DNA from 2 places in the Stenotrophomonas sp. NA06056 genome. Region 2 is predicted to be linked to the other one. Evidence: riboswitches for the same ligand, from Rfam matches in the RefSeq annotation. Region 2 holds a riboswitch; the other holds the start of a gene.
What was found. A riboswitch is a leader RNA that binds a small molecule or an ion and turns the genes downstream of it on or off. The one in region 2 is predicted to bind cobalamin.
Positions count from the first base shown of each region.

Region 1: linked by a shared signal. The riboswitch ahead of btuB (TonB-dependent vitamin B12 receptor) and the one ahead of HUT07_RS01150 (epoxyqueuosine reductase QueH) in region 2 are both predicted to bind cobalamin.

Region 1 is NZ_CP054931.1:3,773,208-3,788,831, reverse strand. Features, by position in the region: gene HUT07_RS17100 (pseudouridine synthase) at 1-450, shown strand, start outside; gene HUT07_RS17095 (HAD family phosphatase) at 447-1,130, shown strand; gene fabB (beta-ketoacyl-ACP synthase I) at 1,187-2,395, opposite strand; gene fabA (3-hydroxyacyl-[acyl-carrier-protein] dehydratase FabA) at 2,395-2,910, opposite strand; gene dinB (DNA polymerase IV) at 3,102-4,172, shown strand; gene HUT07_RS17075 (MBL fold metallo-hydrolase) at 4,443-5,354, opposite strand; gene HUT07_RS17070 (NAD(P)H-binding protein) at 5,519-6,157, opposite strand; gene HUT07_RS17065 (LysR family transcriptional regulator) at 6,263-7,192, shown strand; gene HUT07_RS17060 (class I SAM-dependent methyltransferase) at 7,189-7,980, shown strand; gene gph (phosphoglycolate phosphatase) at 8,031-8,699, shown strand; gene btuB (TonB-dependent vitamin B12 receptor) at 8,820-10,661, opposite strand; cobalamin riboswitch at 10,779-11,000, opposite strand; gene HUT07_RS17045 (histidine phosphatase family protein) at 11,177-11,755, shown strand; gene HUT07_RS17040 (TfoX/Sxy family protein) at 11,789-12,151, opposite strand; gene HUT07_RS17035 (GAF domain-containing protein) at 12,148-12,630, opposite strand; gene bioD (dethiobiotin synthase) at 12,698-13,381, shown strand; gene HUT07_RS17025 (PLP-dependent aminotransferase family protein) at 13,594-15,045, opposite strand; gene msrA (peptide-methionine (S)-S-oxide reductase MsrA) at 15,258-15,624, opposite strand, start outside.
Region 2 is NZ_CP054931.1:261,861-277,484, reverse strand. Features, by position in the region: gene mmsB (3-hydroxyisobutyrate dehydrogenase) at 1-41, opposite strand, end outside; gene HUT07_RS01185 (enoyl-CoA hydratase/isomerase family protein) at 38-1,207, opposite strand; gene HUT07_RS01180 (enoyl-CoA hydratase) at 1,204-2,001, opposite strand; gene HUT07_RS01175 (acyl-CoA dehydrogenase family protein) at 1,998-3,164, opposite strand; gene HUT07_RS01170 (CoA-acylating methylmalonate-semialdehyde dehydrogenase) at 3,179-4,684, opposite strand; gene HUT07_RS01165 (short-chain fatty acyl-CoA regulator family protein) at 4,799-6,166, shown strand; gene HUT07_RS01160 (DUF1028 domain-containing protein) at 6,587-7,540, shown strand; gene HUT07_RS01155 (patatin-like phospholipase family protein) at 7,578-9,455, opposite strand; cobalamin riboswitch at 9,583-9,800, shown strand; gene HUT07_RS01150 (epoxyqueuosine reductase QueH) at 9,940-10,611, shown strand; gene pncA (bifunctional nicotinamidase/pyrazinamidase) at 10,668-11,294, shown strand; gene purU (formyltetrahydrofolate deformylase) at 11,338-12,189, opposite strand; gene HUT07_RS01135 (LysR family transcriptional regulator) at 12,303-13,214, shown strand; gene HUT07_RS01130 (NADH:flavin oxidoreductase/NADH oxidase) at 13,218-14,321, opposite strand; gene HUT07_RS01125 (NAD-dependent protein deacetylase) at 14,481-15,287, opposite strand; gene HUT07_RS01120 (acyl-CoA thioesterase) at 15,331-15,624, opposite strand, start outside.

The sequences.
Region 1 (15,624 bases), 3.5 Mb from region 2:
CCGCCGCGCTTCCGCGACCGCGACCCGGTGCTGTCCACCGTTGGCCGACTTGACCGCGAGACCAGCGGCCTGCTGCTGCTGACCGATGACGGCAACCTGCTGCACCGGATCATCTCGCCGAAGTCGAAGCTGCCCAAGGTCTACGACGTGGAGCTGGCCGAAGACCTGCGCGGTGACGAGGTGGCGCTGTTTGCCAGCGGCACGCTGATGCTGGAGGCGGAGAAGACGCCCCTGCTGCCGGCTGAACTGCAGGTACTGGGCCCGCGCAAAGCGCGCCTGGTACTGCACGAAGGCCGCTACCATCAGGTACGCCGCATGTTCGCTGCCGCAGGCAACCACGTGCAGGCACTGCATCGCAGCCGTGTCGGTGGCCTGGACCTGCAGGGACTGGCCGAAGGGCAATGGCGGCTGCTGACCTCCACCGATCTGGATACGCTGTTCGCTCCATGACCGCCATCGCTGCGCTGCCGTTCCTGCCCGACGCCGTCATCTTCGACATGGACGGCCTGATGATCGACAGCGAGCGCGTGTCGCTCGCGTGCTGGAGCGAGGCGGCGGAGGCGTTCGGCCTGCCCCTGGATGCCACCTTCTTCGTGCGCATGGTCGGCCTCGGCGACCGCGACAGCCAGGCGCTGCTGCGCCAGCAGGGCATCGAGGACAGCATGATCGAGGCCATGGCCGCGCATTGCCATGAGCTGTACGACGAACGCACCCAGACCGGCCTGCCGCTGCGCCCGGGCATCCTGGAACTGCTGGAGCTGCTGAAGTCGCACGCGGTGCCGCGTGCGGTGGCGACCTCGACACGGCAGCCGCGGGCCAACCGCAAGCTGGCGGCGACCGGGTTGCTGCCGTACTTCGATGCGGTGGTTGCCGGTGGTGACGTGGCGCGGGCCAAGCCGGCACCGGACATCTACCTGCTGGCGGCGCAGCGGCTGGGCAAGGCACCGGAACGCTGCCTGGCGCTGGAGGATTCCCCAGCGGGCACGCGTGCCGCGCTGGCGGCTGGCATGACCGTGATCCAGGTGCCGGACCTGGTGCATCCCGATGAAGAACTGCGCGCGCTGGGCCACCGCATCGTCGGCTCGCTGGTGGACGCCCACGCGCTGCTGCTGCCGCTGTTGCCCAGGTAACGATGGGTGATGGTGGGTGATGGTGGGTGCCGACCGTTGGTCGGCACGTCCTCACATCAAACGCGGCCGAACACCAACGCCGCGTTGGTGCCACCGAAACCGAAGCTGTTGGACATCACCGTGTCCAGCTTCTGCTCGCGGCTTTCGCGCAGGATCGGGAAGCCTTCCACCTTCGGGTCCAGCTCGCCGATGTTGGCCGAACCGGCCACGAAGCCGTCGCGCATCATCAACAGGCAGTAGATCGCTTCATGCACGCTGGCAGCGCCCAGCGAATGGCCCGACAGTGCCTTGGTCGAGGACAGCGGCGGAATCGCATCACCGAACACCTCGCGGATCGCGCCCAGCTCGGTCACGTCGCCCAGCGGCGTCGAGGTGCCGTGGGTGTTGAGGTAATCCAGCGGACGGTCCACGTTCTGCAGTGCCATCTTCATGCAGCGCACGGCGCCTTCACCGGACGGCGCGACCATGTCGGCACCATCGGAGGTCACGCCATAGCCGATCAGCTCGGCATGGATGTGTGCGCCACGGGCCACGGCGTGGTCGTAATCCTCCAGCACCAGCATGCCGCCGCCACCGGCGATGACGAAGCCGTCGCGGTCCTTGTCATACGGGCGCGACGCGCTGGCGGGGGTCTCGTTGAAGCTGGTGGACAGTGCCCCCATCGCATCGAACATCACGCTCATAGACCAGTGCAGGTCTTCGCCGCCACCGGCGAACATGATGTCCTGTGCGCCGTGACGGATGAGGTCGGCAGCGGCACCGATGCAGTGTGCGGAGGTCGCGCAGGCAGCCGACAGCGAGTAGCTGACGCCCTTGATCTGGAACGCAGTGGCCAGGCACGCCGACACCGTCGAGCACATCGTGCGCGGCACCATGTACGGGCCCACCTTGCGCACGCCACGGCTGCGCAGCAGATCGACCGCACCCACCTGCCATTCGCTGGAGCCGCCGCCGGAACCGGCGATCAGGCCGGTGCGCAGGCCACTGACCTGTTCCGGGGTCAGCCCCGCATCGGTGATGGCATCGGCCATCGCCAGATAGGCGAAAGCAGCGGCGTCGCTCATGAAGCGCTTCTGCTTGCGGTCGATCAGCGCGTCCAGGTCGAGGTCGACGCGACCGCCCACCTGGCTGCGCAGGCCGGCTTCGGCGTGGTCGGCCAGCGCGGTGATGCCGGCGCGGCTCTCGCGCAGGGCGGCCGAAACGGTATCCAGATCATTGCCGAGGCAGGACGTGATGCCCATGCCGGTGATGACGACGCGACGCATCAGAAGCTCCCGGTTTCAGTGAACAGGCCCACGCGCAGGTCGCGCGCGCTGTAGATTTCGCGGTCATCCACGTACATGCGGGCATCGGACTGGGCCATCACCAGCTTGCGGTTGATGACGCGGCTGATGTCGATCTCGTAGCGCACCAGCTTGGCGTCGGGCAGCACCTGGCCGGTGAACTTCACTTCGCCGCAGCCCAGGGCGCGGCCCTTGCCGGGGGCACCGAGCCAGGTGAGGAAGAAGCCGGTCAACTGCCACATGGCATCCAGGCCCAAGCAGCCGGGCATCACCGGGTCGCCGATGAAGTGGCAACCGAAGAACCACAGGTCCGGGCGGATATCCAGTTCGGCGCGTACCATGCCTTTGCCATGCGGTCCGCCGTCCTCGCGGATTTCGGTGATGCGGTCGAACATCAGCATCGGGTCGTTGGGCAACCGGCCGGCGGCAGCGCCGAACAGTTCACCGCGTGCGCTGGCCAGCAGCTGGTCGCGGTTGAACGCGTGGAGACGAGTCATGGAAAGCGCAATCCTGGAAGCGAAAACAAGGCAACGAGTTCCCGAGGATGCACGACGGATCAGGCGGATATCAAACCGCGCTTCCGTACGCGTGCGTAGTGTTTTCAGCTGAAACCACGCATCCCGTTGATGCACAACGACCATACTTCGGCGTCTGGACGGGTACGGTGCAGGTATCATGTGGGCCACACATGAACGCACTGCGCAAGATCATCCACGTCGACATGGACGCCTTCTACGCGTCGGTGGAGCAGCGCGACGATCCGTCACTGCGCGGCAAGCCGGTGGTCGTGGCATGGCGCGGCGCGCGTTCGGTGGTGTGTGCCGCCTCGTACGAGGCGCGCGTGTTCGGCGTGCGTTCGGCGATGCCGGCACTGCGCGCCGAGCGCCTGTGCCCGGATGCGATCTTCGTGCCGCCGGATTTCGCGCGTTACAAAGCCGTGTCACGCCAGGTGCGCGAGATCTTCCTGCGCCATACCGATCTGGTCGAACCGCTGTCCCTGGATGAGGCCTACCTGGACGTGACCGCGCCGAAGAGCGGCATCGAACTGGCCACCGAGATCGCCCGCACCATCCGCGCGCAGATCCGCGAAGAGACGAACCTGACTGCTTCAGCCGGCATCGCGCCGAACAAGTTCCTGGCCAAGATCGCCTCGGACTGGCGCAAGCCTGACGGCCAGTTCGTCATTCCGCCGCAGCGCGTGGACGCGTTCCTGCTGACCCTGCCGGTGAAGAGCGTGCCGGGCGTGGGCAAGGTGATGGAGGGCAAGCTGGCCGAGCGCGGCATCATCACCTGTGGTGATCTGCGCAACTGGACGCTGCCGGATCTGGAAGAAAACTTCGGCAGCTTCGGCCGCAGCCTGTACAACCGCGCCCGCGGCATCGATGAACGGCCGGTGGAACCGGACCAGCAGGTGCAGTCGATCTCCTCCGAGGACACCTTCGCCGAGGACCTGCTGCTGGAAGACCTGACTGAGGCGATCGTGCAGCTTGCCGAGAAGACCTGGCATGCCACGCGCAAGACCGAACGCATCGGCCACACCGTGGTGTTGAAGCTGAAGACCGCGCAGTTCCGCATCCTCACCCGCAGCTTCACCCCCGAACGCCCGCCGGAATCGATGGTCGAACTGCGCGACATCGCACTGGCCCTGCGCGCCCGCGTCGACCTGCCCGCCGACACCCGCTACCGCCTGGTCGGCGTCGGCCTCGGTGGTTTCCGCGAAAAGGAAGCGGTGGTGCAGGGCGAATTGTTCGAGCACTGATCATTGCCGTGCCGACCAACGGTCGGCACCCACCATCAGCAGCAGGTTCCATCAGCAGCAGGTTCCAACAGATCGCGGCCAACTGTCGAAGGCGGGGTGGGTCCGGTTGCGGGGGCGTGAGCGCCATGGATGGCGCGACCGAGCTTACAGGGACGTACTTGCAGCGTCCCCCGCAACCGGACCCACCCCGCCATCCCATGGATACCCAGCTGTTGACGTTGACGTTGATTCGGCAGGTGCAGGGCGCAGCCCTGCAAAAGACCCCCTACCTTACGGCCACCGCATCTCGCCCTTGGCCACCTTCGCACTCAACTGCAGCGACTCCACACCCGCCAGCGTCGGATAGCGCGCCTGCATCGCCCTCACCAACGCCGCACTGTCCTTGGCCTTGGCCGTTTCAACATCGAAGGCGCGGATGTAGTCCGCCGTGAAGCGCAACGCACTGGCATCCAGTGCCGCGCCCTCCGCGTAATGACCGGGCACCACCACCTTCGGCTTCAACGCCTGCAGCTGCTGCAGCGTGCGCAGCCAAACGGCATGCGACTGCGGCGTCTGCGTATCGGCCATCCACACATGCTCGCCGGCCACCACCGGAATGCCACCGACGATCGCGCGCAGCGACGGCACCCATAGCACGCTGCGGTCCGGCGTCGGGCCATCCAGGCCGATCAACGGCAGGCGCTGGCCTTCCAGCTGCAGTGCATCGCCTTCCAGTACGGCTGGCACCACGATGCGTGCGGGAACGTCGGCGCCCATCTTCGGCCCCCAGTACGCCAGCTTGCCGGCCTGGGATTCTCGGATGTGCGCCACGGTCTGCGCGGTGGCGACGATGCGCGCCTGCGGGAATGCGTCCTGCACGGTGGCCAGGCCGAAGTAGTAATCCGGGTCGCCATGGCTGATGTAGATGGTGGTCAGTTGCTTGCCGCTGGCGCGGATCTGCTCGACCAGCCGGCGCGCATCGCCGGCACCGAACTGCGCGTTGACCAGGATCGCATCGTTGCGCCCTTCGATCAGCACCGAGGACACCGAGAACATTGCCTGCGGGCCGGGATGGAAGGTCTGCAGGCGCAGCTCGGATTTCGCAGCGCTGGCAGATGCAGGGGCGGCCGGCGCGGCCAGCAGCGGGGTGCTGGCGAAGCCTGCAGCCAGCGCGAGGGGGAACAGCAGGGCAGCGGTTCGCATGGGGCATTCCTCGTGTAGAGCCGAGCCATGCTCGGCTGCATGTTTGCGTTGAGCCGAGCGTGGGCTATGCCGGGCGTCCTTGCCCGGCCCCCTGCGGGCCGTCGCAAGCGACGTTGGCAACGGCTCCTGCCGTTGCCTTCGGCTCTACAGAACAAGCGTGTCGATCAATATGCGGCCGTGATGATCTGCTTCGGGTACTTGCGCGCTTCCAGTTCGGCGACGAACGCGGCGCCGTAGTCGGCGTAGCTGATGCGGCTGTGGCCGCTGGCATCGGCGAGGAAGGCCTTCAGCTGCACGCGGTACTGGCCCCGCTCTTCACCCGGGCCGATTTCGGCGGCCGGCGAGAAGAAGGTCCAGTCCAGGTCATCCACCGCCTGCAGGCGGTTGAACGCCTCACGGTGGGCCAGTGCGTACGGCTTGTACGCCTCCGGGAAGTTGGGGGTATCGACCAGCTGCACGCCGGGTGCGACTTCCAGGCTGCCCGCACCACCGACCACCACCAGACGCGGCACGTTGGCCTTGCGGGCGGCATCGGCCAGCTGCGCGGCCACCTCGCCGACGCGACCGATGTCGTCGCCCGGACGCGGGCCATAGGCGCTGGCCAGCACATCGTGGCCGGTGATGGCGGCGACCAGGGCATCCTGGTCATCCAGCGAGGCGATGACCGGATGGGCGCCGGCCAGCTCGGCCGGCAGGTCCTGCGCGCTGCGCACGATGACGGTCAGTTGGTGGCCGTTGGCCAGCGCGTGGCGGGCGATCTGGCGGCCGATGTTGCCGGTGGCACCGACGAGGGCGATCTTCATGGCAGGACTCCGTGGGGTAGGGCGGGGGAATGAGGCCACTGTAGGCCGCTGCAGTCGCTCGAAAAACAGCGTATAACGCGCTTGTTTGTTGCATGGATCGAGCAGATGGACCGATTGACCGCCATGACCGTGTTCGTCGAAGTCGCCGAGCGCGGCAGCCTGACCGCCGCCGCCGAGGTGCTGGACATGTCGCGGGCGATGGTCAGCCGCTACCTGGCCGAAGTAGAAGGCTGGCTGGGTGCGCGGCTGCTGCACCGGACCACGCGGCGGGTGAGCCTGACCGGAGCCGGTGAAGCCGCGTTGGCGCGCTTCCGGCAGATGCTGGCGATCGGCGAGGAACTACAGGGCGAGCTGGCCAGCGACGATCCCGAGCCACACGGCACGCTGCGCATCACCGCCAGCGTGTCGTTCGGGCAGAGCCATCTGGCGCGCGCGGTGGCCGCGTTCGTGCAGCGCCATCCAGCCGCACGCATCGAACTGCTGCTGGTGGACCGCATGGTCAACCTGGTGGAGGAGCGCGTCGACCTGGCCGTGCGCATCGCGCGGCAGATCGATCCCAGCCTGATCGCCCGTCGGTTGGCGATCTGCCGCTCGGTGCTGTGCGCGACGCCCGCCTACCTGCAGGTACGTGGCACGCCGACCGCGCCCGAACACCTCGTCACGCACAACTGCCTGACCCATCACTACGTTGGCAAGAGCCTATGGCAGCTGCATCGCGCAGGGCGCTCGTTGTCGGTTGCGGTGGGCGGCAACATCAGTGCCAATGAAGCATCGCTGCTGCTGGAGGCCGTGCGCGCCAATGCCGGCATCGCCATGCTGCCGACCTACCAGGTGGCACCGCTGCTGCGCAGTGGCGAACTGATCGAACTGCTGCCCGAGTACAGCCTGGACGAGCTCGGCATTCATGCTGTGTACGCGTCGCGTCGACAACAGCCCGCTATCATGCGGCGATTCCTGGACTTCCTCGCCGAATGCTTCGCGAGCCCGGCCTTCCAGGATCTGGACTGGCGCCCCTCGGGCAAGGAGAACACATGAACCATGGACAGGCGTTGATCGACCACAACCGTGCGGCCTGGGACCGCCAGGCCAGCGAGGTGCGCGAGTGGTCGCGGCCGGTGGACGCCGCAACGATTGCCGACGCCCGCGAGGGGCGCTGGCAGGTGCACCTGACGCCGCGTGCGCTGCCGCTGGATTGGCTCGGCGATGTGCGGGGCAGGCGCATCCTGTGCCTGGCCTCGGCCGGGGGCCAGCAGGCGCCCGTGCTTGCTGCGGCAGGCGCCGAGGTGACCGTGTTCGATCTTTCCGACGGGCAGCTGGCGCAGGACCGCGCCGTGGCCGACCGCGATGGTCTGTCGCTGCGCACCGTGCAGGGTGACATGCGCGATCTGCAGGCCTTCGCCAATGGCAGCTTCGACGTGGTGTTCCATCCCATCTCGAACCTGTACGTGCCCGACGTGCGTCCGGTGTGGGCCGAGTGCCACCGGGTGCTGGCCCGCGATGGCCTGCTGATGGCCAGCTTCTACAATCCGGTGGTGTTCGTCGCTGCGCGTGACGCACAGTTGAGCGAGCAGGGCCTGATCCGCCCGCAGTACGCGATTCCCTATTCCGACCTGGAAGACCTGGAGCCAGCCGCGCGCGAGGCCAAGCTGGCCCGTGGCGAAGCGCTGACATTCGGCCACAGCCTGGCTGATCTGATCGCCGGGCAGCTGGATGCCGGGTTCGTCATTGATCGCTTCATGGAAGACTGGCAACCGCAGCCGCGCTTCGTGATCGACCGCTACCTGCCGACCTTCCTGGCCACCCGCGCACGCCGGATCGGCTGAAAGCGCGGGCGTACAATGGACGGCCCCACGTTGCACGAGTGAGCCGTCCCTTGTCGTATCCCTATCCGCTGGTCGTGTTCGACCTCGATGGCACGCTGGTCGACAGCGCTGCCGATATCGCCGAAGCACTGAACCGCACGCTGGAGGACATCGGCATCGCACGCGTAGCCGAAGCCACCGTTCTGGGTTGGATCGGCGACGGCGTGCGCCGGCTGGTCGAACAGGCCGTGCAGGCTGCCGGGCGCGAGATCGACCTGGCAGCGGTGATGCCGACCTTCATGGTCCACTACCGCGAATGCCTGCTGCGCAGCCCGCAGCTGTTCGATGGCGTCGTGGGCGCGCTGACGCAGTTGCGCGCGTTGAACGTACCACTGGCGATCTGCACCAACAAGCCCGAAGCCCTGGTGCCGCCTTTGCTGCAGCACCTGGGCATCGCCGAGGCCTTCGCGCTGGTGCTGGGCGGTGATTCCCTGCCGCAGCGCAAGCCCAGCGGTGAGCCGTTGCGGCATATCGCCGCACACTTTGAACTGCCCGTCGAGGCGTGCCTGATGGTTGGCGATTCGCTTACCGACTACCGCGCCGCTGAGGACGCCGGCATGCCGATCGCCCTGGTGCGTTATGGCTATCCGCGAGGTCTGGACCTGGACAACGCGCACGCCGTGGCAGTGATCGACGACCTGCGCGAGTTGCCAGGGTTGGCTGCAGGCATTCCGGTGTAGAGCCGAGCCGGCGCTCGGCTGCTTCGATGCCTGAGCCGAGCATGGGCCCGGCTCTGCACGTAGATCGACGCCATGCGTCAATGGCGTCAGGAGGCGCCGGGCAATGCCCGGCGCGTTTTTTCACTTCGGCTGGTAACGCACGCTCAGCTGGTACTCGCGGCCCGGCTGGTTGAACCACGCCACGGTCTCGTACGCGCGGTCGAACACATTGGCCACCCGCGCCAGCACCGACCATGCCGGGGTCAGCGCATATTCGGCGCGCAGATCCAGCGTGCCGTAGCCGCCGACCTTCACCGCATTGGCGGCATCGTCGTAGCGCTTGCCCGCGCCCTGCACAGTCAGACCGGTGCGGAAGTCGCCGAAGCGGCGGTCGATGTCCAGACGCGCAGTCTGCTGCGCGCGGCGTGCCAGCCAGTTGTCGAACTGCGCGCTGCCATTGGTGCGGTTGCGCGGGTCGGTGAAGCTCAGCTGCGCGTTGATGTCGAAGCCGGCCACGGTGGCGCCGCCGGTCAGTTCCGCACCGCGGATGCGTGCCTTCTCGACCTGCTGCATGCGGAAGGTGGCCGCGTCATAGGTGATCAGGTCATCGATGCGGGTCTCGTACACGTCCAGGCCCCAGCGCCAGCCCTGGCCCTGCTGCGAGATGCCGAGGTTGGCACTCTTGGACGTCTCCGGGTCCAGCGTCGGCACGCCGCTCCACGGGTCGTACAGGTCGCTGAAGGTCGGCGCCTTGAACGCGGTGCCGTAGCTGGCGTTGACACGCAGGCCGTGGCCCAGCTCCATCGCCCAGCCGAGGCTGCCGGTGGCGTGGTTGCCAAACTGCTGGTTGTCGTCATTGCGCGCGCTGGCCTGCAGCTGGTGACGGCCGAAGCGCGCCTGATACTGCAGGAACACGCCGGTATTGCGGCGGCTGTCGACCAGGTAACCGGCGCTGCTGCCGTCCAGGTTGTCCTCGCTCCAGTCCACGCCGGCGCTGAGCAGCTGGCCTTCGGCAACACCGATGTCAGCCTGCAGAGAGGCGCTGTCGCGGTGCGTCTGTGCACTGCCGCGTGCACCGAAGTCGCCGAAGTTGTCGGACTCGTTGTCGCTGCGGCCGACATTGGCGGTCAGCGTCAGCTGCTCGGACGGGGTGTAGCGCACCTTGCCGGCCAGCACCTGCTCGCGGGTCTCGGAGTAGTTGTAGTAGCCGTCGTAGTGGTTCTCGCCGTCGGCGCGCAGCGCGCTGCCTTCCACGGTCCACTGGTCGTTGAGGTTGTAACCACCACGCAGGCTCTTGGACAGGTTGCGATAGCCGTCGCGGTCGGGTTCATCGGCGAAGCAGCCGGCAGACAGCGTGGCCGAGCCGCGGCAGGCATCGATGCCGTCCGAATGCTGGTAGGCGATGTCGGCGCCGAACCAACCGCGTTCGGTGCCACCGCCGATGCCGCCGCTGGCCTCACGCAGGCCATTGCTGCCGCCCCCCAGCTGGAAGTGCGGAGCGAAGTCGCCCTGGTTGTGGCGGGTGAAGATCTGGATCACGCCGCCGATGGCATCGGCGCCGTACAGGCTGGACTGCGGGCCGCGCACGATTTCCACGCGCTCGATCTGCGCCAGCGGCAGATCCTGGTACATCGCCAGGCCGAGGTCGGCGCTGTTGATGCGCACGCCATCGACCAGCACCACCGTATGCGAGGAATTGGTGCCACGCAGGAACAGCGAGCTCTGCTTGCCCAGGCCACCGGCATTGGTCAGGTTGATGCCGGCGCGGCCCTGCAGCAGTTCCTGCAGGGAGGTGGCCTGGCTGGATTCGATCTGTGCACGGTCGATCACCTGTGCAGGCGCGATGCTGTCCTGCAGGGCGATCGGGGTGCGGGTGGCGGTGACCAGCACCTGATCGAGATCGGCAGCGCCATCTTCGGCCAGGGCCAACGCGGGAAGAGCGGCCAACACAGCCAGGGACAGCATTCGGGACTGCAGTTTCATCGGGGGGACTCCAGGTGCCGCGCACGCCCGCGCAGCGAAGGGGAGGAGTCGCAACAGGCAGGCACGCGCCGATGCCGCGGCCATCGCCACAGACATCCAGCGCCATGCCCACCGCATCGCGACCTGAGGCTTCCGGGCCGGTCTCCGGGCTCGCCGCCGGGTGGCTCGAGGCCACCGTCCAAGCGCCTTCCCATGCCTGCGGCACAGTGGCGGGATGCCTGGAACTGACGTGCTTACCGTTGCGGGGGCAGCGCCGGCATGGCGTGTTGTCACGCGTCACCGGCTTCCCGTTTCAACCTGCCGGCAGGGCCGCAGGTCACCTGGAAGTGCGCGCAGTCTACGGCATCGCGGCCGGCCCGTAGCGGGGAACCTGCGCGATTGATCCGGCGCGGATGCACCCGGACGGTGCAGTGGGCCTGCGCCAGCGCCTAGAATGCAGCTCGAATTATCGTGGTGCCGTTGCCGATGTCCGTCAGTTTCCCGCTGTTCCCGCGCCGCCCGTACTGGGCACGCGCATGATCCTCGACCTGGTCCGCCATGCCGGCAACGGTCGTGATGAGTTCCTCGATGGCCGCAGCGATCCGCCGCAGCTGGCCCGCCTGCCGCAGGAGCTGGTCGATGCCTATGCCGGGCAATCGTGGGAACGGGTGATCAGTTCGCCGCGCCTGCGCTCGCTGCATACGGCGATGGCACTGGCCACACCACGCGCGCTGGACGTGGAGGCCGACGAGGAGTGGGAAGAGCTGGATTTCGGCGACTGGGATGGCCAATCGCTGTTCGATCTGCCGGAAGACGCGTTGGCCGCCTTCCACGCGGATCCGCATGCGTTTCCGCCGCCGCATGGCGAGAGCTGGGGCCACTTCGAACGGCGCATCGCGCGCGCGCTGGATCGGCTGCTGGACGACGACGACGCGCCGCCGACGGTAGTGGTCAGCCACGGCGGTCCGCTGCGCATGGTGCTGTCGCAGGTGTGTGGCTTGCCGATGTCGCTGTGCTGGGCGCTGCGCATCGACCACGGCACGCGCCTGCGCGTGCGGGTCGAGCGTGGTGAAACCGGGCTGGTGGGCGAGCTGCTGGAGCTGCAGCAGCCCTGAGCGCATTCGCCGGGCATGGCCCGGCGCTACCGATCAATCCTCGCCGGCGCTTTCGGCCGTGCTTTCTTCGCCGTCGTCCTCGGCGTCGAAGCGCTGCTCATGCACCGGGCCCGATGCCGGACCTGCCGCCTTCAGCGGATGCACGGCGATACGTGCTTCGTAGTCCTGCACCAGTGCAGTGCGCTGCGGTTCGCTCAGTTCCTGCCAATGGCAGTCCAGCAGCGCACCTTCCAGCGAATACAGCAGGTTGAGGCTGGGTTTGAAGCCGGCGCGCTTGACCTTGACGAAGGCGCCGACGGCACCGAGGGCAACCAGGTCCTCACGGCTGCGCAGGCCCACCTGGCGCAGCCATGCCGCGCTCTTCGGGCCGATGTTGCGCAGCTTGACCGCGCTCACGGCAACGCCCCGACGAACACGCGGGCGATGGCTTCCAGACCGGCCTGGTCCTCAGCATCGAAGCGGCCGACAACCGGGCTGTCGATATCGAACACACCGATCAGTTGATCATCCCGGATCAATGGAACCACCAGCTCCGAGCGCGATGCTGCATCGCAGGCGATATGGCCGGGGAAGGCCTCCACGTCCTCGATGCGCTGGGTCACGCGCTGGCTGGCGGCCGCACCGCACACGCCCTTGTCCAGCGGAATGCGCACGCAGGCCGGCAGGCCCTGGAACGGACCGACCACCAGTTCCTTGCCGTCGTACAGGTAAAAGCCCACCCAGTTCAGGTCGGGCAGGGCGTGGTAGACCAGCGCAGCGAGGTTGGCCGCATTGGCGATGCGGTCGGACTCGCCGTAGACCAGGCCACGGGCCTGTTCCAGCAGCTGGGCGTATTGTTCCGGCTTGCTGCCGGTGAGCGAGGCGTTGGTGAACATGGCCGCAGTCTAGCAAGCGTGCCGGGCCAGCGATAATGCAGCCCCTGTTGCCCCGCTGGAGCCTGTAATGTCCCTGCCTGCCACGTTGCCGACGGCGCTGTTCGTTACCGGCACCGATACCGAGATCGGCAAGACCGCCGCCAGTACCGCACTGCTGCACGCGCTGCGCCGGCGCGGCCTGCGCGCGGTGGGCATGAAACCGGTGGCCAGCGGCAGCCATGATCTGGGGCAGGGGCTGCGCAACGACGACGCGCTGGCACTGCAGGCCGCCAGCCTGCCGGTGCCGGACTACGCCGATCTGAACCCCTACGCATTGCGCCAGCCGCTGGCGCCGGAGCTGGCAGCTGCAGAAGATGGCGTGCGCATTGAACTGGCACCGATCGTGGCGGCCTTCGAACGCCTGCGCGCGCAGGCCGACGTGGTGGTAGTGGAAGGCGTGGGCGGCTGGATGGCACCGCTGTCGGCGCAGCTGGACCAGCTTGATCTGGTGCGAGCGCTGCGGCTGCCGGTGGTGCTGGTGGTCGGCATGCGCCTGGGGTGCGTCAACCATGCGCGGTTGACCGCGCAATCGCTGCAGGCCAGTGATGTGGACTGCCTGGGCTGGATCGGCAACCACATCGATCCTTCGATGCAGCGCCAGGATGAGAACTTTGCGACCTTGCAGCAGCGTCTGCCGATGCCTTGCTGGGGACGGCTGCCGCATCTGGCCCGTGCCGATGGCAAAGCATTGAGCACGCATCTGCTCGATTGATCTGCTCCGTGTAGAGCCGAGCCCATGCTCGGCTCAGCGCGCGGCTGCGGCGAAAAGCAGCCGAGCGCAGGCTCGGCTCTACAGAAGCTTGCGTGCCATCAGCCTGGAGACGGCTGCCGCATCTGCTCGATTGATCTGCTCCGTGTAGAGCCGAGCCCATGCTCGGCTCAGTGTGGGGCAACGGCGAAAAGCAGCCGAGCGCAGGCTCGGCTCTACAGAAGCCGGTGTGCCGCCAGCTCCCGCGCAATCGCACCCAACCGTTCCACCGCACCGATGAAGCGCGCGTCCAGGGTCTGGCAACACGACAACCGCAGGCAATGCCGGTATCGCGCGCCACGCGAATACACCTGGCCCGGCATGAACACGATGTCCTCTGCCAGTGCGCGCTCGAACAATTCCCGGGTATCCACGCCCGGCACTTCCAGCCATAGCAGGAACCCTCCCTGCGGTTCGGTGGCGCGGGTGCCGGCCGGGAAGTGTTCGGCCACCAGTTGCCGTAGGCGACCGACCTGCTCGCGGTACAACCGGCGCATGCGATGCAGGTGGTGCTCGTAACTGCCTGCTTCCAGGTAGGCCGCCACTGCATCGCCGAGCAGCTGCGGTTCGCCGCCGGTGGACTGGAATTTGAGCAGCGCGATGCGTTCGGCGAAGCGTCCGCCATCGAGCCAGCCGATCCGGTAGTCCGGTGCCAGCGTCTTCGAAAAGCCACCGACCACCATCACCCAGCCATCGCGGTCGAAGGCCTTCAACAAGGGGGCCGGTGGTTCGCAGAACTGCAGTTCGGCATACACCGCGTCTTCGATCAGCGGTAGCTGGCGTGCGTTGACCAGTTCGGCCAGGCGTTGCTTGTCAGCGATGGGCATCGTGCAGCCCAGCGGGTTGTGCACGGTTGGCATCACCACCAGCGCCGCGAGCGGTGTGTGCTCCAGCAGTGCTTCCAGTGCATCCACGTCCAGCCCATGCTGCGGATGGGTGGGCAGTTCGATCGGCTGCAGGCCGAGCGTGGTCAGCAAGGGGTACAGATTGAAGTACGAGGGTGCCTCGATGCCGACAGCATCACCGGCCTGGGTCACCGCACGCAGGGCCAGCTGCAGTGCCTCCATCGCGCCATGGGTCAGCAGCAGGCGCTCGGCGTGGGTATGCAGGCCCAGCCGTGGGCCACGCCGCACGATCTGCGCCAGCAGGCGCTGCGACCCGTTGGGGCGGGCGTAGGTTTCCACAGTCTGCTGGCCATGGCGCAGTACCTGCGCGGTGTGCCGGGCCAGTTGTGCGCCCGGGTAGAACTGCCGTCCGCGCGGGCCGGCAAAAGCGAGGTCGACCACGCCTGGGCGTCGCTGTGCTTCCAGCACGCGCGCCATCAGCACCTGCTGCAGCGGTGCAGTGGGTGCTGACGGCGTATCGCGCAGCGATCGCTGCGGTGCCGACAGTCGCGGCGCGACTTCGAAGCCAGCCTTCGGCCGCGGAATGACCAATCCTGCGTCTTCCAGCTGGCGATAGGCTGCAATCACGGTGTTCAGGCTGAGCTGGCGCTGCGAAGCCATCTGCCGCAGCGAGGGCAACCGGCTGCCGACCGGCAGGCGCCCGCCATGGATCGCCTCGGCCAGCTCGTCCGACAGCCGCTGGTAGCGGGGTGGGATCATTGTGGTGGTGTCTTCTGTATCCATCGACTCGACCCGCATCTGGTTCTGTACCCATGATGCCGGCGAGCCTAGCATGTCGTTGTCGGCCGGGCCTGATCGGGGCCCGGTCGATACTTTCCAAGCGCACGGCTGAATGGCCGTGCGTTTTTTTTCTTGTGTGTAGAGCCGAGCCCATGCTCGGCTGCTCTTCGGCCAACAGCAGCCGAGCATGGGCTCGGCTCTACAGAAGAGCGGTGTCAGCGCATGGGGACCAGCGCCGGATCGCGGCGGTACAACGCTGGGAACTGCTTGCCCAACGCGGCCAGCTTGGGGGCGTCGTAGTAGCGGATGTACGCGGCCTGCGGGTAGTTGCTCATGTAGTTCTGGTGGTAGCTCTCGGCCGGGTAGAAGCGTTGGCCACTACCCACCTGGGTAACGATTGGCGCGCGGTAGCTGCCTGCCTGGCCAAGCTGGCCGATGTAGGCGCGGCTTGCTGCCTGCTGGCGCGGATCATCGACGAAGATCGCCGAGCGGTACTGGCTGCCGTGGTCAGGCCCTTGGCGATTGAGCTGGGTCGGGTCGTGCACCACTGAGAAGAACACCTGCATCAGCTGTCCATAGCTG
Region 2 (15,624 bases):
CCACCCATGTTGCCCAACCCAATGAATGCAATGCGGCTCATGCCAGGCTCCTTTCAGCGACAGGGGTACCCAGGTCGGCCAGCGGATGCGCGGCATCGGCCCAGGGAGAAGCGAAGAACGTATCGGCCCATGCGTGGCTGGCCTCTGCCAGCGTGGCCGGGTTCCACGACGGGTTGCGGTCCTTGTCGATCAGCAGCGCGCGGATGCCTTCGGCGAAATCACCATGCGCAGCGCAATGCAGGGCCGTGATGTATTCCAGCCGGTACACGCTCGCCAGATCCTGTCCGGCACTGCGGCGCTGCAGTTCGAAGGCCAGCCGTGCCGAACCCGGCGCACCGGCGGCGAGCGTTTTCTGTGCGGCCTGCAGCCAGGCATCATCGGTCTGCAGGGTGCTGATGCGTTCGACGATGGCGACGAGGTCATCGCCTTCGCACAGCGCATCAACTTGTGCAGCATGGGCCAGCAACGGGCCGGTGGCGGCATCGCTGGCGAACGACAGCAGCAGCTGCGACAGGCGCTCGTGATTGCGTGCGGCATCGGCCGACCACGCAACCTGCAGCAGCGCATCGAACACCGCGCTGCGGCGTTCCTCGGCCACGTGTACATCGGCCAGGCCGGCGTAGATGGCATCGCCCGGGTTGAGCAGCGCACCGGTCAGGGCCAGGAACAGGCCGGCCTTGCCCGGCACGCGCGGCAGCAGCCAGCTGCCACCCACATCGGGGAACAGGCCGACGGTGATTTCCGGGAAAGCCAGCTTGGAGCGCTCGCTGACCACGCGGTGGCTGGCACCGGACATCAGGCCGATGCCACCGCCCATCACGATGCCGTGGCCCCAGCACAGGATCGGCTTGGCGTAGGTGTGGATCAGGTAATCGACGCGGTATTCGACGTCGAAGAACTCGGCGGCGTAGGCGTTTTCGCGGATGTCGCCGTGGCCGGCTTCGCGGAAGGCGATCATGCTCTGGTACAGGCTGTGCAGGTCACCGCCAGCACAGAAGGCCTTTTCCCCCGCGCCCTCCAGCACCACCAAGGCAATGCCGTCGTCGTCGGCCCAGGCATTCAACTGCTTCAACAGCAGGTGCGCCATCGGTAGCGAGAAGCCGTTGAGCGTACGCGGGGCGTTGAGCGTGGCGATGCCGATGCGCACGCCGTTACCGGCGGCGCGCTCTTCGAACAACACCGGCGCTTCGTCGGCAACCGTGGTCATGCGTTCTTCCACTGCGCTGCGCGCTTTTCAAGGAAGGCGCTCACGCCCTCGACCTGGTCGGCGGTGTCGAACAGATCGACGAAGGCCTCGCGCTCGGCCACCAGCGCCGAGGCATGGGTGCCGGTGCGGGTGGACTGCACCAGGGTCTTGCATGCAGCGATGCTGGTCGGGCTCTGCTTGCCAGCCTTCTTCGCCCATTCCAGTGCCAGCGCCTTGGCTTCGCCCTTGCCGACCTTTTCTTCGGCGAGACCAATCCGCACTGCAGTTTCAGCGTTGATGCGCTCGCCCAGCAGGATCATGCGCTTGGCCCAACCCTCACCGACCAGACGCGGCAGGTTCTGGGTACCACCGGCGCACGGCAGCAGGCCAACGGTGGCCTCCGGCAGCGCGACCTGCGCGTGGTCTTCGATGATGCGCAGGTCGCAGGCCAGCGCACATTCCAGGCCGCCGCCCATGGCGTAGCCGTTGATCGCAGCAATCGATACGCCACGGAACGCGGACAGCGCCTCGAAGGCTTCACCGAAGCGGCGTGCGGCTTCGCGCGCGGCAGCCTTGTCGCCGGAGGCAAACTGGTTGAGGTCGGCACCAGCGGAGAAGAATTTCTCGCCGTCACCGGTGATCACCAGCGCGTAGATCTCGCGGTCTGCGTTGAGCGCGCCCACCAGGTCGCGCAGCGCTGACAGGCTGTGCACGGTCCAGGTATGAGCTGGCGGGTTGTTCAGGGTGACCACGGCGGTGTGGCCATCGGCCTCGACCTTCAGGCCCACGTGCTCCTGGGTACGCCAATCCTTCATCGCAGTTCCTCTTCGGTGTTGAGCAGGTGACGGGCAACGATCACCCGCATGATCTCGTTGGTGCCTTCCAGGATCTGGTGCACGCGGCTGTCACGCAGCAGGCGCTCGATCGGATATTCGCGGATGTAGCCGTAGCCGCCGTGGATCTGCAGGGCTTCGTTGCAGATGTTGAAGCCGGCATCGGTGGCGAAACGCTTGGCCATCGCGCACCACACGTTGGCATCGCTGGCACCGGCATCGAGCTTGCGCGCAGCGGTATGCACCATCTGCCGCGCCGCGACCAGCTCGATGGCCATGTCGGCCAGCTTGAACTGCAGCGCCTGGAATTCGGACAATGCCTTGCCGAACTGGCGGCGCTCGCCCATGTAACGGCGTGCTGCATCCAGCGCACCCTGCGCAGCACCCAGCGAGCACGCTGCAATGTTGATGCGGCCACCATCGAGCCCCTTCATCGCCAGCTTGAAGCCGCCGCCTTCCTCTCCCAGAAGGTGGCTGACCGGCACGCGCACGTTTTCGAAGGTGATGCCGCGGGTGGGCTGGCTGTTCCAGCCCATCTTCTCTTCCTTGCGGCCGTAGCTGATGCCCGGCAGATCGGCTGGCACGGCAATCGCGCTGACACCGCCTGCACCGGCACCGCCGGTACGCGCCATCACCACCAGCAGTTCGGTGGCACCGGCGCCGGAAATGAAGGCCTTGGAGCCATTCAATACGTAGAAATCGCCATCGCGGGTGGCGGTGGTCTTCAACGAGGCAGCATCGGAACCGGCACCCGGTTCGGTCAGGCAGTACGAGGCCAGCTTGCTGCCCGACGACAGGTCATTGCCCCAGGCATCGCGCAGTTCCGCCTGGCCCCACTTGGACACCATCCACGAGGCCATGTTGTGGATGCTGATGTAGGCCGCGGTCGACGGATCGACGTTGGCGAGCTCCTCGATGACGACGGCGGCGTCCAGTCGGCTCAGGCCGCTGCCGCCCACTTCCGGGTCCATGTACAGACCGCAGAAGCCCAGTTCACCGGCCTTGGCGATCGCCTCGCGCGGAAAGATGCCCTCCGCATCCCATCGCGCGGCGTGCGGCGCCAGTTCGGCCTGTGCGAAGTCGCGCGCAGCCTCACGATAGGCCTGCTGCGCTTCTTCCTGCTCCGTCGTCATCGAGTGGCTCATGGCTGCTCCTGCCCTTACTTCAGGCTGATGGTGGTGTTGACGCCGTGGCTCAGCGTCTCGTCGTCGAACCAGCGCGCGGTGACGGTCTTGGTCTGCGTGTAGAACAGCACCACCTGCTTGCCGTACGGGCCCAGGTCGCCCAGCTTGGAGGCGCGCGAACCGGTGAACGAGAACAGCGGCACCGGCACCGGGATCGGCACGTTGATGCCGACCTGGCCGACGTCGATGTCTTCCTGGAACCGGCGTGCGGCGGCACCCGACTGGGTGAACAGCGCGGTGCCGTTGCCGTTCGGGTTGCTGTTGACCATGGCGATGGCCTCATCCAGCGTTTCCGCTTCGAGGATGACCAGCACCGGCCCGAAGATTTCTTCCTGGTAGATGCGCATGTCGGTGGTGACACCGGCAAAGATGGTCGGGCCGACGAAGTTGCCCTTCTCGAAACCATCAACCTGCGGCTTGCGGCCATCCAGCACCAGCTTGGCGCCCTGCTCCACACCGGAAGCGATCAGACCTTCGACACGATCACGCGCGCTGCAGGAGATGACCGGGCCGACGTCGGTGCCGGCAACCGTGCCACCGCTGACCTTCAGGGTCTTGGCCTTGTCGACCAGGTCCTGCACCCAACCACGCGCTTCACCGACCAGCACCAGCGTGGAGGCGGCCATGCAGCGCTGGCCTGCCGCGCCGAAGGCGGCGCCGACCATCGCGTTGAGGGTCTGCTCCTTGTTGGCGTCCGGCAGCACCACGGCGTGGTTCTTGGCGCCCATCATGCACTGCACGCGCTTGCCGGCCAGCGAGGCGCGGTTGTAGACGTGGGTGCCGACGCGGGTGGAACCGACGAACGACACGGCCTTGATGTCCGGGTGGTCGCAGATCGCGTTGACCACTTCCTCGCCACCGTGGACGACGTTCAGCACGCCCTTCGGGATGCCCGCTTCCAGCGCCAGTTCCACCAGGCGCATGGTCACCATCGGGTCCTGCTCGGACGGCTTGAGGATGAAGGTGTTGCCGGTGGCGATGGCCATCGGGAACATCCACAGCGGGATCATCGCCGGGAAGTTGAACGGGGTGATGCCGGCGCACACGCCCAGCGGCTGCATGATGCTGTAGGTGTCCACGCCGTTGGCCACGTTGTTGGCCAGTTCGCCCAGCTGCAGGTTGCCGATGGCAGCCGCATGCTCGACCACTTCCAGGCCGCGGAACACATCGCCTTCGGCGTCCGGCAGGGTCTTGCCCTGTTCGGCGGTGAGGATGTGGGCCAGCTCGCTCATGTTTTCGCGGATCAGCTGCTGGTACTTCAGGAAGATGCGCGCGCGGGTGCCGATCGGGGTCTTGCGCCAGGTCTTGAAGGCTTCCTTGGCGGCAGCCACGGCGGCGTCGACTTCAGCGGTGGTGGCGAACGGCACCTGGGCCAGCACGTCCTGGGTGGCCGGATTGATCACGTCCTGCCAATGGGAAGTGGCCGATTCAACGAACTGGCCATCGATCAGCATGCGGATACGGGGCGCTGCAACAGTCATGACGACAATCCACGGGGTGCGAAAGATGCTTGGCATTATTCACAGCGCCCAGCTCGATTTCCGGCCTGAATCCGCTTAATCTGGCCAATACCCGCCACGATTTCTGTTAATTCTGTGAATTATTCAGCCCCCCAGCGCCAACTTGGCCTGCGTCTGCTGCGCCTGCGCGAGCAGCGCGGCTACAGCCAGGCCGATCTGGCAAGGGCGCTGGGGCTGTCGGCCAGCTACCTGAACCAGATCGAGCGCAACAAGCGTCCGCTGACACCGGCAGTGCAGAAGAAGCTGGGCGAGGTGTTGGGCGATGTTTCCACCCTGTTCGACGACGATGAGCCTGCAGCACTGCAGGAGTCGTTGGGCGAGACCCTGCGCGACCTGGGCCTGGCGGAAGTGAGTGCGACCGAGTTGCGGGCACTGGCCGGCAACCTGCCGCAGGTCAGCCGCGCCCTGCTGGACCTGCACCGCCGCCACCTGGCGCTACGCGAGCACGCCGCCGCGTTGGAGTTCCAGCTGGGCGAACCGGGCGCAGGCGGCACGCTGCCAGCGGGGGACCAGGTGCGCGAGTTCTTCAACCGCATGCACAACCACATCCCCGAACTGGACGAACTGGCCGAGCAGCTGTTCGCCGAATGGGGGCTGGCGCCAGGACACGTCGCACCCCGGCTGCGCCAGTTGCTGGCCGACCGCCACGGCGTGCTGGTGGAAGTGGCTGCGCTGCAGGCTGGGCGCGAGAAGCGCCAGTACGACGCCGGCAGCCGTACGTTGTGGCTACCGGACTATCTGGAGCCGGGCCAGCAGGCGTTCCAGATGGCCGTCGAGCTGGCACTGCGCGGTTACCTGCCGCAGATCGATGCGGTGATCGCGCGCACCGGCTTCAGCGACGAAGCCCGCATCGCACAGGCGCGCATCGGCCTGTCCAATTACTTCGCCGGTGCGTTGGTGATGCCGTACATGCGCTTCCTGCGCGCGGCCGAGGCCAGCAGCTACGACATTGAACTGCTGGCACACCAGTTCGGTGTGGGCTTCGAGGCCGTCTGCCATCGCTTGAGCACACTGGCCCGCCGCAGCGCGCCGGGCCTGCCGTTCTTCTTCATCCGCGTGGACCGCGCCGGCAACGTATCCAAACGTCATTCCGCCACCGATTTCCACTTCTCGCAGGTGGGGGGTTCGTGCCCGTTGTGGATCGTCTACGAGGCCTTCAACCAGCCCGGGCGCATCCTCACCCAGACCGCGCGCATGCCCGATGGCCGCCGCCATTTCTGGCTGGCGCGGCAGGTCAGCAGCGGCCCGGTCGGCCACGGCCAGCCGCGCAAGACGTTTGCGGTAGCGCTGGGCTGCGACCTGCAGCATGCGGACAGGCTGGTGTATTCGCTGGGGCTGGACGTGCAGAGCCCGGGCAATTCGGTATCGATCGGGCCGGGTTGCCGGGTGTGCCCGCGCGAGGACTGCATGCAGCGTGCGTTTACCCAGTTGCCGGGTCGGTAGGGGTTGGGTTCGGCAGGGCTGCGCCCTGCACCTGCAGAGGCCGAAGCAACGGCAACGGCAACGGCAAAAGCTAGCATTTCGTGGGATGGCGGGGTGGGTCCGGTGGCGGGGGACGCCGTGAATCCATCCATGGAGGCTTGGGCGCGCCATCCATGGCGCTTACACCCCCGCAACCGGACCCACCCCGCCTTCGACAGTTTCCCGCTGCTGTTGGTGGGCGCTGACCGTTGGTCGGCACGCTGCTGTTGGTGGGTGTCGACCTTGGTCGACACGGTAGATCCACGCCATGCGTGGATGCTCTTCGATGAATGCTTGAAATATTCAATTCCGATGGGATTCCATCCACGCATGGCGTGGATCTACTAAACCTTTCGTGCGTAGGCTGCATCCCAATCGGGATGCCCGCCCATGGAGACACCCATGTTCCTGTTGCGCCCTTGCCTGGCCCTGCTGCTTGCTGCCATCGCCGCACCGGCGTGGGCGACGTTTTCGATCGTGGCCTGCAACGAGGCCGGCGACTGCGGGGTCGCTGTCGCTACCCATAACCTTGCCGTCGGCGGTGTCGGTGTGCCGTGGGCGCAAGCGAAGGTCGGTGCGGTTGCCAGCCAGTTCGAAACCAACCCGACCTATGGATCGAAAGGGCTGGCGCTGCTGGCCAAAGGCCGTACGCCACAACAGGTGCTCAAGCAGCTGCTGGACGAGGACGGCGACTTCGATGGCACCACCATCGCCGAGCGCCAGGTCGGGCTGGTCAGTGCGCGTGGCGGCAACGCGCAGTACACCGGCGCCACGGCACAGCAGGCCGATTGGGCGGGTGCCCATGGCGAGGGCACGGTCAGCGTTCAGGGCAACGGCCTGGCCGGGCCGGACGTGTTGGCCGCCATGCAACGCACCTTCACCGCCACGCGGGGTGACCTTGCCGCGCGCCTGCTGGCCGCGCTGGAAGCAGGGCAGGCGGCAGGTGGGCAACGCAGCGGGCAATGGTCGGCGGCACTGCTGGTACGCACGCCTGGCGGCGACTGGCAGGACACCGACCTGCGTGTGGATGCCGACCCGCGCGCGGTGGTGCGATTGCGTGAGCTGTACGACATGCGGCTGTCCAACGACGCGATCATCCGCGCCGAGCAGCAGTGGCAACGCGGTGATGTTGCGGCTGCGCGTGCATCGCTGGCCACATCGCTGGCACTGGCGCATGGCTGGGACCGCACCTGGGCGCGCGCCGCGAGGCTGGCGATGTCGCACGGTGAAACCGCATTGACCCGCGAGTACCTGGCCGGACTGCGCGCGCTCAACCCGGGATGGGTGAAGCAGGAGCTGGCGCTGCCGTTGTACGCACCATTGCGGGGCGATGCAGTGATCGAAGCGTGGCGATAGCCCGCGGTAGATCCACGCCATGCGTGGATGCATCCGCTCAATAGATCGGCGTCACCTTCATCTGCGGCAACGGCCGCGGCGAGCCTTCGGTGAGGTCGGGGCCAAGATCATCCCAACTGCGCCCCTGCTCCACCATCAGCCCCCACAGCTGCTGCGAGGCGATGCGCTTGTCTTCCGAACCCAGCTTGTACGACGGCGGTGGCGGCGTGCCCGTGGCTACCATCGCATAGGCCGCTCGATAGGCCAGCACCTGCTGCGCCGGATCATCGGTGCGCGAAATCTCCAGCGTGTAGCGCTGGTAGGCCGAGGCCAGGTTGCGCCAGCGGATCCAGTAATGGTTCTCGAACGAGAACGAGCAGAAGCGTGCACCGGCCAGGCTGCCCTTGTCGGCGATGCGGGTTAGCACCTCCTGTGGCATGTCCAGGTTCATGCCGCCCTCGTCACCCTGCAGGCTCACGTGCACGATGCGGTCGCGATAGCCGGGCGCACGTGCCTGCAGCAGGTCGCGCCAGTTCTGCATGGTAGCCACCACCGCAAACAGGAAACGGCCCAGTTCGCCTGCGGCCAACGGTGTGGCGATGGACTGGTAGTGACGTTGCCATCCGTGGCGGTTCTCGGTGGGCAGGAACACCGAGCGCTCCAGCGCCTGGCGGCTGTCGCCACCGCGCACCACCGGCTCGGGGCGTTGTGGATAGACCAGGTTGATGGCGAACGTCGGCCAACGCGGCAGCGCTGCATCGAACAGGTGGATCGGGAAGTTGCTGCTGATGCCGCCATCGGAGAACCAGCACACCCGGAACGCAGTGATGACCGGACCGCAGGACTGCCCTGCACTGGTCAGCCCCTCCATGCTGTCGGCCACGTTGTGCCCCGCATCGCCTGCAGCCGTCGGCGTCGGTTCGCATCGACGCTCGCGACGCGAGGGCTCATGCAGCGGCACCGCGCTGATCAGCAGCGGGAAGCTGAGGCTCATGCGCGTGGCCACCAGTACCGGCAGCGACGCGCCCTGCGGCAGGTGGTAATAGTTGCGGCCTTCAACCTCGCGCGGTGGACCGGCATGGTCGACCATCCACTGCACCACGCTGGCCGGGAACAACTGCTCGAACTCCTCGCGCAGGAACCAGAACTGCGCACCGCCCAACGGCAGCGTGCGCGGTTCGTTGTGCGACACGCAGGTGGTGATCATCTGCAGGGTGATCGCATGCGGGCTGTCCGGTTCGCCCGCATAGCGGGGTGCATCGTGCAGGTCGGCGAAGGTCAGCGGTGCATCCATCGGCTTGCCCGACAGCTGCTGCAGGCTTTCATGCAGCCACTCGGTCAGCGCTGGCGTGTCGGCATTACGGCCCAGCCCGCTGCACAGGCCCAGCAGGTTGCGCCGCGCCACCCGCGCCACCCGCAGCGCAGCGCCGGCAACACCTGCGCCGTAGGCACACAGCAGCGACGGCAGCAGGGTCGCCGCCACGCCGCTCCAGCCACCGCCCCACCAGCCCAGGCCCAGCAACAGCGCCAGCGACACCAGCACTTCCAACGGTGCGATCTGGAACACCGCGATGGCCAGGCACAGCAGCTTGCGCGGCCAGCCGGCGTTGCCGGTCAGCACCACCAGCAATCGATACGCCGCGCGCGCGCCACTGGCCGGTTGGAACAGGCTGTAGATGAACCCGCGTCGCGACAGCTGTGCCGACACCGCCGACAGGCCACCGTACCCGGCGTCACCGGGCAGGGTCTGGCCGGCCTGCTGGCGCCGGTCGCCGTATGCTGCAGCGGCCGCCACGGCAGCGGCGATCGCACCGGCCGAGGTGCCACCGATGCTCTTGAAACGGTATTCGCGGGCCAGTGCGAGCACCGCGTTGGGATACACGATGCCGCTGGTGATGCCGCCTTTCATGACCAGATCGCAGTACTTCGCCGCCACGAGCCACCTCCCGTCTGTCGATGTGCAGTATGGCAAGACGCGCTCTCACAGCCTGAGAAGGCAGCCACAGCTTTGGCGCGTAATGGTGTCCCTTGACCATTGCTGCCAACCGGTCCACCTTGCACTTGCCGAAGGTATCCGTCCTGGCTTTCACGCGAGGGGATGGATTTAAACGGGAATCCGGTGAAGGCGCCTCGCGCGCGCATTCCGGAGCTGCCCCGCAGCGGTGAATGGAAACGAATCCTGCCAACAGCACTGGGCTCGCGCCTGGGAAGCGGCAGGTAGTAGGTGGGCTGCGGCCCGTGTCCATCAGCCCGAATACCGGCCCCGGCCGGGGGACTCGACCGTCCCCTGACTCGACCTGGAATCTCCGCGGGGAGGTTGCCGGGGCCGTCGTCGTCCTGCGCGTGCAGGCGGCGTGGCCGCGCGCGTCCTGTTCACGGTTTCCGGCCAGACCGCTGCCCACGCCCAGATGCACCCGACGATGACCGAGCTCCAACGACCCACCCTGACCCTTCCCGACAACGGCCAGCGCCTGCTGCTGCACTCGTGCTGCGCGCCGTGCTCGGGCGAAGTGATGGAGGCGATCACCGCCTCCGGGATCGACTATGCGATCTTCTTCTACAACCCCAACATCCACCCGGTGAAGGAATACGAGCTGCGCAAGCAGGAGAACATCCGCTTCGCCGAACAGCACAACATTCCCTTCATCGACTGCGACTACGACACCGACAACTGGTTCAGCCGTGCACGTGGCATGGAGAACGAGCCCGAGCGCGGCATCCGCTGCACGATGTGCTTCGACATGCGTTTCGAGCGCACCGCGCTGTACGCGCACGAACACGGCTACGACACCATCAGTTCCTCGCTGGGCATCTCGCGCTGGAAGAACATGGCGCAGATCAACGACTGCGGTGTGCGCGCCGCCTCCCGCTACGAAGGTCTGCAGTACTGGGACTACAACTGGCGCAAGGGTGGCGGTGCCAGCCGCATGGTCGAGATCAGCAAGCGCGAGCAGTTCTACCAGCAGGAGTACTGTGGTTGCGTGTATTCGCTGCGCGATGCCAACCGCCACCGCCGCGAAAACGGCCGCGAGCGGATCAGGATCGGCCTGCTGTATTACGGGCAGGACGCTGAGACGCCGCAGGGCGATTGACGTGCAAGCAAGGGGCGGCCACGCTGGTCGCCCCTTGACGTTGTAGTGGATCTGCCATGACTGCCCTGCCCGCCGATGTCGCCCTGCTGGTGATCGACCTGCAGCCGGACTTCATGCCCGGTGGCGCCCTCGCCTGCGAACAGGGCGATGCGCTGGTGGCGCCGATCATGGACCTGCTGGCCGAGCGCCGTTACCGCACCGTGGTGGCGACCCAGGACTGGCACCCGGCCGACCATGCCTCGTTTGCCAGCCAGCATCCGGGGCATCTGCCGTTCGAAGCGATCCTGCTGCACGCGCAGCCGCAGACCCTGTGGCCGGACCACTGCGTGCAGGGCAGCGACGGGGCCGCACTGCACCCGGGCGTGGACTGGACCGTGGCCGATCTGATCCTGCGCAAGGGCACCCGCCAGCAGGTGGACTCATACAGCGCGTTCCGCGAGAACCATGGCCCCGAAGGCGAACGCCCGCCGACCGGTCTGGCCGGCTGGCTGCATGAGCGCCGTATCCGCGAGGTGCATGTGTGCGGCCTGGCGCGCGATTACTGCGTGCTGTGGAGCGCGCAGGACGCGGTGAAATCCGGCTTCCGGGTGAAGTTTCTGTGGGACCTGACCCGGCCGGTGACCGAAGCCAACGACGCGATGGTGCGTGAGTCGCTGGGCAAGTCGGGGATCGCGATCGTCTGACGCGTGGCCGCCGGGCATGGCCCGTCGGACGCGGGATGGACGATTACCGGAACACCACCGTGCGATGCCCGTTGAGCAGGATGCGGTGCTCCACGTGCCGGCGCACGGCACGCGCCAGCACCTGCGATTCGGTGTCGCTGCCCAGCCGCACCAGTTCGCGCGGGGTCATCGCGTGGTCCACGCGGGCCACGTCCTGTTCGATGATCGGGCCTTCGTCCAGGTCTTCGGTGACGTAGTGCGCGGTGGCGCCGATGATCTTGACCCCGCGCGCGTGCGCCTGGTGGTACGGTTGCGCGCCCTTGAAGCTGGGCAGGAAGCTGTGGTGGATGTTGATCGCCCTGCCCGCCAGCGCACGGCACAGCGTGGGCGAAAGAATCTGCATGTAGCGTGCCAGCACCACCAGGTCGATGCGCTCGCGTTCGACCAGGTCGATGATCTGCTGCTCCTGCGCTGAACGCGTCTCTGCATTCACCGGCAGGTGATGGAACGGCACCTGGTAGGACGCCGCCAAGGCTGCAAAGTCCGAATGGTTGGATGCCACCGCCGCGATGTCCACCTTCAGCTGGCCGCTGTGGGCACGGAACAGCAGGTCGTTCAGGCAATGGCCCTGCTTGCTGACCAGTACCAGCAGGCGCGGCCGGCGACGTCCGTCATGCAGCTGCCAGTCCATGCCGAAGTCCGCTGCCAGTGCGGCCATCGCGATGTGCACGGTGTCCAGCGGCAGGCCCGCATCACGGTCGAAATGCACGCGCAGGAAGAAGCGACCGCTCTCCTCGTCACCGAACTGCTGGGCGTCGAGGATGTTGCAGCCATGGTCGAACAACAGGCCCGAGACGCGGTAGACGATGCCGGTGCGGTCGGGACAGGAGAGGGTGAGGATGGAATCGGGGCGCATCACCTGAGTGTAGGGCAGCACCGTGGCGCGGTGGAGGATGGTCACCGATGCAACCGACGGCTTGGTACAGACCCAAGCGATACTTGGCATTCCGCATGGCAAGCTGGTCGGTCATGAACCTGTTGCAGCTCATCCGCAGTTTCACCCGCACCGCAGAGACCGGCAGCATTGCCGCTGCGGCACGTACCCTTGGCATCAGCGCCACCGCCGTGGGCCAGAACATCAACCGCCTGGAAGCCCACCTGGGCGTGCGTCTGCTGAACCGCAGCACGCGCCAACTGGCGCTGAGCGAGGCCGGCACGGTGTACCTGGCGCAGGTGCGGCATCTCGAAGCCGACCTGGCACGCGCGCAGGCGATGGTCACCTCTGGTGACATCGAACCGGCCGGGCCGCTGCGCATCGCCAGCAGCAGCGCCTTCGGCCGGCACGTGCTTGCACCGTTGCTGCCCTCACTGCAGCAGCGCTACCCGCAGCTGCAGCTGGAACTGCGCCTGACCGACCGCGCCGTGCAGCACGGCGCGGAGGCGGTGGATGCCAGCATCCGCATCGGTGCGCAGCTGGAAGATGGGTTGGTGGCGCGGCCACTGGCACGCATCCCGTTCGTGTTCTGCGCGTCGCCGGCCTACCTGAAGGCACACGGCACACCGCTGCAACCGGCGCAGCTGGTTGCCCACCGCGGCCTGCTGCACCGCTTCCCCACCGACGGCCGGCCACTGCGCTGGGGCCTGTTGAAAGACGGTCAACGCGTGGACGCGGCACTGCCGCCGAGCATGGTCTGCGATGACATCGATGCGCTGGCCGAACTGGCCGCCGCCGGTGCCGGAATCACCCGGCTGGCGGCGTTCGTGGCCGAGCCGTACCTGCGCGATGGGCGCCTGCAGGCGGTGTTCGGGCCCGCTACCGACTGGCAGCCGGAACCGATGGACGTGTTTTTCTGCGTCAGCGACCGCCGCGATTTCACCGCCAAGATCCGCGCGCTGTTCGAGCACCTGCAGGCCGGCCTGCCGCCGGCCTGGCAGGTGTAGTGCTCAGCGCGGACTGAACACGCCACGTGCGTCGCGCGGCTCGCAGCGCAGGTACTGCGGTGCCGGCACCACGCTGTCACCCAGCGCCGCAGCGGCATGCCACGGCCAGCGTGGGTCGTACAGGATGCCGCGGGCCAGCGCGATGGCATCGGCCTGGTTGTGGCGCAGGATCGATTCGGCCTGCTCCGGCTCGGTGATCATGCCCACCGCGATCACCGGCATGCGCACCTTCTTGGCCTTGATCGCCGCCGCGAACGGCACCTGATAGCCCGGGCCGACGCTGATCTTCTGGCGCTCGTGCAGGCCACCACTGGACACGTGCAGGAAATTGCAGCCACGCGCGTCCAGCACCTGCGCCAACGCCTCGCTCTGCACGATGTCCCAGCCACCCTCGACCCAGTCGCTGGCGGAGATGCGCACGCCCACGGCGATCTTGTCCGACACCGCAGCACGCACCGCGTCGAACACTTCCACCAGCATCCGCAGGCGGTTCGGCAGCGAGCCGCCGTAACCATCGGTGCGGCGGTTGCTCAGCGGCGACAGGAACTGGTGCAGCAGGTAGCCATGCGCGGCGTGAATCTCGATCAGCTCGAAGCCCAGGCGCTCGGCGCGCACCGCGCTGGCGGCGAAGGCAGCAACGACTTCGGCGATGCCGGCCTCGTCCAGTTCCTGCGGCGCCGGATCGGCGGCATGGAACGGCACCGGCGATGGCGCGACCGTGGCCCAGCCACGTGCGTCGTCGGCCGGCAGCTGGCCGCCACCGTCCCACGGACGATTGACCGAGGCCTTGCGTCCGGCATGGCCCAGCTGCACGCCCAGCGGCATCGGCGACCAGCGGCGGATGCTGGCCAGCACCTGCGCCAGCGCCGCTTCGGTGCCGTCGTCCCACAGGCCCAGATCGGCCCAGCTGATGCGGCCACGCGCTTCGACTGCGGTGGCCTCCAGGATCAACAGGCCCGCGCCGGACTGCGCCAGGTTGCCCAGATGCATGGCGTGCCAGTCGCTGGCGCGGCCGTCTTCTGCGGAGTACTGGCACATCGGTGCGACGACGATGCGGTTGGACAGGGTCAGGGGGCCGAAGGAGATCGGCGAAAACAGCTGGCTCACGGCAGTGGGGGTGTACCAAAGGGGGTGCGTATTGCACCGCTGTACGGCCGATAGATCAACCGTGTGGGTGGATCGCTGTTTCGTGGGCAAGGGCAGCCGAGCGCAGGCTCGGTTCTACAAAACGTCGGCGTCCCCTGTGGAGCCGAGCCCATGCTCGGCTCAGCGCGTGGTCCAGCCGGCCAGCGCCTCGGCGCAATCGCGCTCGTCCTTGAACTGCAGCAGGTCGTCGGCACGGGTGCGGCCACGGTTCAGCGCGGCCACCGGCAAGCCAGCCTTGGCCGCGGCCTGCACGAAGCGGAAGCCGGAATAGACCATCAGCGAAGAGCCCACCACCAGCACCGCATCAGCCTGCTGCAGGTGGTCGTGTACGGCAGCCACGCGCTCACGCGGCACGTTTTCGCCGAAGAACACTACGTCTGGCTTCAGCAGCCCGCCGCAGTGCGGGCAATCAGGCACCGCGAACGCAGAGAAGTCGGTTTCCAGGTCGGCGTCGCCGTCGGGCGCGATACCGGCCTCGAGTGAGTCCCAGCCCGGGTTCGCATCAAGCAGCCGCTGCTGGAACGCCTCTCGCTCGCTGCGGCGCTCGCATCCCATGCAGCGCACCAGATCCAGGCGGCCGTGCAGGTCGATCACGTTCTGGCTGCCGGCACGCTGGTGCAGGCCATCCACGTTCTGGGTCAGCAGCACCTGCAGCTTGCCGCTGTCCTCCAGTGCGGCCAGCGCCTGGTGTGTGCCGTTGGGTCGAGCCTGGCCGAAGCGCGGCCAGCCCAGCAGGCTGCGCGCCCAGTAACGCTGGCGGGTGGCCGCCTCGCCCATGAAGGCCTGGTACGTCACCGGCGGCGTGCGCTTCCATTGGCCATCGGCATCGCGGTAATCGGGAATGCCCGAGGCGGTGCTGCAGCCGGCGCCGGTCAGCACGAACAGGCGTTGGGCGCGGTCGATGAAGTCGGTGAGCGGCAGGGTCATTGCAGCCAGATGGGGGCGCGTGGGCGCCCCCGCAAGCACGGGCTCAGGCCACCGGCGCGCCGGGAAGCTGCGGCACGGTCACCGGGTGGCCATCGTCGCCCAAGGCGATCATCACGAAGTGGCCGCGGGTGCACAGCTTGCGTTCGCCACTGTGCAGATCCTCGGCGATCAGCTCCACCTCGACCTTCATCGAGCTGCGGCCGACTTCGACGATGCGGCCGATGGTCTCGACCATCTGGCCGATGCGGATCGGCAGCTTGAAATCAACCTGGTCGCTACGTGCGGTCACCACGGTGCGGCGCGAGTAGCGGGCGGCGGCGAGGAAGGCGGCCTTGTC